Regions from separate parts of the Cellulosimicrobium sp. EB106-03-01-XG111 genome, predicted to be linked through region 2. Evidence: riboswitches for the same ligand, from Rfam matches in the RefSeq annotation. Region 2 holds a riboswitch; the other holds the start of a gene.
What was found. Region 2 has a riboswitch for thiamine pyrophosphate ahead of AC3WT4_RS04965 (ECF transporter S component). Riboswitches for the same ligand answer to the same signal wherever they lie in the genome.
Positions count from the first base shown of each region.

Region 1 (2,191 bases), on a different contig from region 2:
GTGGGGTCGTGGAGCTCGGTCACGAGGCGGCCGTCCGCGAGGAAGAGCACCCGGTGGGCGTACGACGCCGCGGTCGGGTCGTGCGTGACCATCGCGACGGACTGGCCGAGGTCGTCCACGGACGCGCGCAGGAAGCCCAGGACCTCCGCGGCGGCGCGCGAGTCGAGGTTCCCCGTCGGCTCGTCCGCGAGCACGATCGCGGGCCGCGACACCAGCGCCCGCGCGCACGCGACCCGCTGCTGCTGCCCGCCCGACAGCTCGGCGGGCCGGTGCCCCAGCCGGGGGCGCAGGCCCACGGCGTCGACCACGCGGTCGAACCACTCCCGGTCGACGGGGCGCCGGGCGATCGCGAGCGGCAGCACGATGTTCTCCTCCGCCGTGAGCGTCGGCACGAGGTTGAACGACTGGAAGACGAACCCCAGGCGCGTGCGCCGCAGGCGCGTCAGCCGGCGCTCGCTCATCGCGGAGACGGTCTCGCCGTCGACGACGACGGTCCCAGCCGTGGGGGAGTCGAGCCCCGCGAGGCAGTGCAGGAGCGTGGACTTCCCGGACCCGGACGGGCCCATGATCGCCGTCAGCCGACCCTTCTCGACGTCCACGTCCACGCCGTCGAGCGCACGCACCGCGGCCTCGCCGCGCCCGTACGTCTTCACCAGCCCGCGCGCGGTCGCGATCGCGGGTCGCGCAGCGCCCTCAGCGCCCTCAGCGGGCGGGCCCTCGTGCGGGGTGCTCCGCCGTGCCGCGCCTGTCGTCGTCACGTCCTCGTCCGTCCTCTCGTCGTGCCGCTGCGCGGGAGCGTCGTGGCTCGCCGGGCGGCGTCGTCCTGTGGTGGCCGCCGGGGCTCCCGGCGGCCGTACCGACCCTCCCGCGGCGCGCGTGCCCGCGGCATCGGGGACGGGCCCCGAACCGTCCCTGGTCCGCGGTCTCCGGTGCTCAGGGTTCTCTCAGGGGACTCTCCGGGTGAGGGGCCGGTGTAGGCTCGCGGTGAACGACAGGGGAGCTCCTGGAGGAGCTGAGAGTGCGGACCACCGCAGACCCTCGAACCTGATCCGGTTAGCACCGGTGGAGGAAGTCGGGAATCTCGATCACCTGCTCGCGCGGTCCGTCGCGCCCACCCGGCGCGCGGCTCGTCGGGCCGGTGGACCCCTCCTGAACGTCCAGGGAGGACACATGCAGCACACGACCACCGTCGCCCGCCGCGGCCGGGCCCTCGCGACCGGCGTGGGCGCGACGCTCGCGCTCCTCGCCCTCGCGGCCTGCTCGGGTGGCGACGGCGCCGGGGGCGACGACGCGTCGTCGGGCAGCGGGGGCACCGTCACCCTGGTGACCCACGACTCCTTCGCGGTGAGCGACGACGTGCTCGCCGCGTTCGAGGAGGAGAGCGGGCTCACGGTCGAGCAGGTCGCGCCCGGCGACGGCGGCGCGCTGGTGAACCAGCTGATCCTCACGAAGGACTCGCCGCTCGGCGACGTCGTGTTCGGGATCGACAACACCTTCGCGTCGCGCGCCGTCGACGAGGGCGTCCTCGAGCCGTACACGCCCGCGGGCGTCTCGGAGTCCGCGGCGTCGTACGCGGTCGGCGACGGCGGCGAGCTCACCGCCGTCGACCTCGGGGACGTGTGCGTCAACGTGGACCACGCGTGGTTCGCCGACGCGGGCATCCCCGAGCCCGTGACGCTCGAGGACCTGGCGAAGCCGGAGTACCGGGACCTCCTCGTCGTGACCAACCCCGCGACGTCGTCGCCGGGCCTCGCGTTCCTCCTCGCGACCGTCGGGGCGTTCGGCGAGGACGGCTGGGAGGACTACTGGGCGGACCTGCGCGCCAACGGCGTGAAGGTCGTCGACGGCTGGTCCGACGCGTACTACGTGGACTTCTCCGGCTCGGAGGGCGCAGGCCCGCGCCCGCTCGTGCTGTCGTACTCGACGTCGCCCGCGTTCACGCTCACCGAGGACGGCTCCGCGTCGACCACGGGCGCGCTGCTCGACACGTGCTTCCGCCAGGTCGAGTACGCGGGCGTGCTCGCGAACGCGAAGAACCCCGAGGGCGCGCAGCAGCTCCTCGACTTCCTCGTGAGCGAGACGTTCCAGGCCGACGTCGCCGACCAGATGTACATGTACCCGGCCGACGACTCCGTCGCGCTGCCCGACGGCTGGGCCGAGTTCGCGCCGCTCGCCGACGAGCCCTTCGAGG
Region 1 is NZ_JBYTEQ010000001.1:396,101-398,291, forward strand. Features, by position in the region: gene AC3WT4_RS01745 (ABC transporter ATP-binding protein) at 1-674, opposite strand, end outside; TPP riboswitch at 984-1,088, shown strand; gene AC3WT4_RS01750 (thiamine ABC transporter substrate-binding protein) at 1,171-2,191, shown strand, end outside.
Region 1: it holds a riboswitch for thiamine pyrophosphate, as region 2 does, so the genes downstream of both, AC3WT4_RS01750 (thiamine ABC transporter substrate-binding protein) here and AC3WT4_RS04965 (ECF transporter S component) in region 2, are expected to answer to the same signal.

Region 2 (2,191 bases):
GCTCGTCGAGGACCACGAGCTCGGGATCGGCGACGAGCGCCGCCGCGAGGGCGACGCGCTGCGCCTCGCCGCCGGACAGCGCGTGGGTCGGTCGGTCGTGCAGGTGGCCCGCACCGGCAGCGGCGAGAGCGGTGGCGGCGCGGGCGTCCATGGTGCGCGGGTCCGCCGCGCGGTTCTCGAGCGCGAACCGCAGCTCCTCGTCGACGCGGGCGAGGCAGAGCTGGTCGCCCGGCCGCTGCTGGACGAGGCCGACGCGCGCGGCGAGCCCCGCGGGGGTCGTGGCGCGCGGGTCGACGCCCGTCACGCGCAGGTCGCCCGTGACGGTGCCCGGGAGCGTGTGGGGCACGACGCCGACGAGCGCGCGCAGCAGCGTGGACTTCCCGCAGCCCGAGGGGCCGAGCACGAGCAGCCCGGTGCCGGCGGGCACGGTCAGGGTGAGGTCGTCGAGCACGCACGCCGCGTCGTGGCCCACGGTGACGGTCAGGCCGACGGCGGAGACGGCGTCCGGCGCGACGCTCGGCACGGTGCCCGGCACGGTGTCGGGCATGACGTCCGTCGCGGCGTCCCGCACCTCAGCCACGGCGGTCCGTGCCGATCGCGAAGGCGTCGAGCGCGCCGGTGCGGGCGAGGGCGTCGCCGAGGAGGCGCGCCGCGATCCCGCACAGCACGACGCACGAGACGACCTGCACGCCGAGCCGGAGCATCGCGTAGTCCTGCCCGAGCCAGCCGAACCGGACCGCGTTGAACGCGTAGGTGACGAGCGCCGCGCTGACGCCCGACGCCACGAACACCCACCAGCCGTAGCGGCGGTACCGGGTCAGCGCGAAGGGGATCTCCGCGCCCACCCCCTGGACGAGCCCCACGAGGACGAGAAGCGGGCCCGCGGGCGACGCGAGGAAGACCACCTCGACGAGCGCCGCGAGCGTCTCGGTGAGGATGCCGACGCCCGGCTTGCGCACGATGTACGTCGCGAGCGGGCCGACGACGATCCACGCGCCCGCGAGCACGTTCGCGGCAAGGTCCGCGAGGGGCCCCATGGCGAGCTGGAGCGGGGCCCAGAGCTGCACGAACGCCCAGTAGACGAACCCGAACACGACGCCCAGGACGGCGACGAGGACCGTCTCGTGGAGCGTGAGGCCGCGGCGCCGGGCGCGGGCGGGGGGAGCGGTGACGGCGCGGTCTCCGGGACCGGGCGCCGGGGGCACGCCGTCGGCCGGCGGGCCGGGCGTGCCGGTGGGCGGGGTCGCCCGGGGCGGGGTGGTGCGGGGCTCGGTCATGCGGTTCCCTCCGTCGGGCCCCCGGGACGAAGGGTGCACGACGGCGCGCCACCGCCGCTCCTGCGCGGACGGCACGCGCGGGGCGCGGGCACGAGCGCGCAGGGGACGGTGACGTCGGCCCTGCTCCCTTCGCTGGTACGAACCAGATCAGGTTCCACGGGTCTGCAGGGGGGACGGGTGTCCGACCTGCACTCTCAGCGCTCGTGCGCTCCCCGGGGGCGTTCGGCCCGACCCTAGGGCCTGGACGTCCGCCGGACAATCCCGGCGTCTCACCCACCGGGACGTCCGGCCACCGTGAGAAGGTGACGGCGACGAGGCGCCCGCGCGGACCGGGGACGGGCTCCGACGACGAGGAACGAGGCAGCGCGCATGACCCGAGACAACGACCCCGCCGCCGTCGCGGAGCTGGACCGCCTCGACGAGGCCGTGCGGGGCGCGCCCGCGGGCGATACGTCGGTGCAGATCGCGCTGTGGCGGCAGGCAGCGCGCCTCGGCACGTGGTTCTTCATCGCCCGGGGGCCCGAGGACCAGCCGCGTCCGTACGCCGTCGCCGCGGACCAGGGGCCCATGATCTGCCTCTACAGCAGCGCCCCGCGCGCGGACGAGGCGGCCCGGGCGCTCGGTCTGGCGGCCGACGGGACCGGCTCCGTGCCGCTGCTGGGCGTGCCCGTGCCGGCGGCGATCGACTACGTCGCGTCGTTCGCCGCGGCCGGGGTCGTCGGCGTCGCGCTCGACCACCCCCGGATCGGCCACCACATCCCCCTCGGGAACCTGGCGCTGCTCAAGGCGTGGTCCGCCGGCGGATGACCCGTCCTTGACAGCAGGTTCGAACGTTTGTTCGAATGGCGCGATGCGGTGGGACGGACAGGCGCTCGGCGCGGACGACGGCGCGCTCCCCGGTTTGGAGCGCATGG
Region 2 is NZ_JBYTEQ010000003.1:205,170-207,360, reverse strand. Features, by position in the region: gene AC3WT4_RS04970 (ABC transporter ATP-binding protein) at 1-580, opposite strand, end outside; gene AC3WT4_RS04965 (ECF transporter S component) at 573-1,277, opposite strand; TPP riboswitch at 1,383-1,502, opposite strand; gene AC3WT4_RS04960 (hypothetical protein) at 1,647-2,084, shown strand; gene AC3WT4_RS04955 (Rv2578c family radical SAM protein) at 2,128-2,191, shown strand, end outside.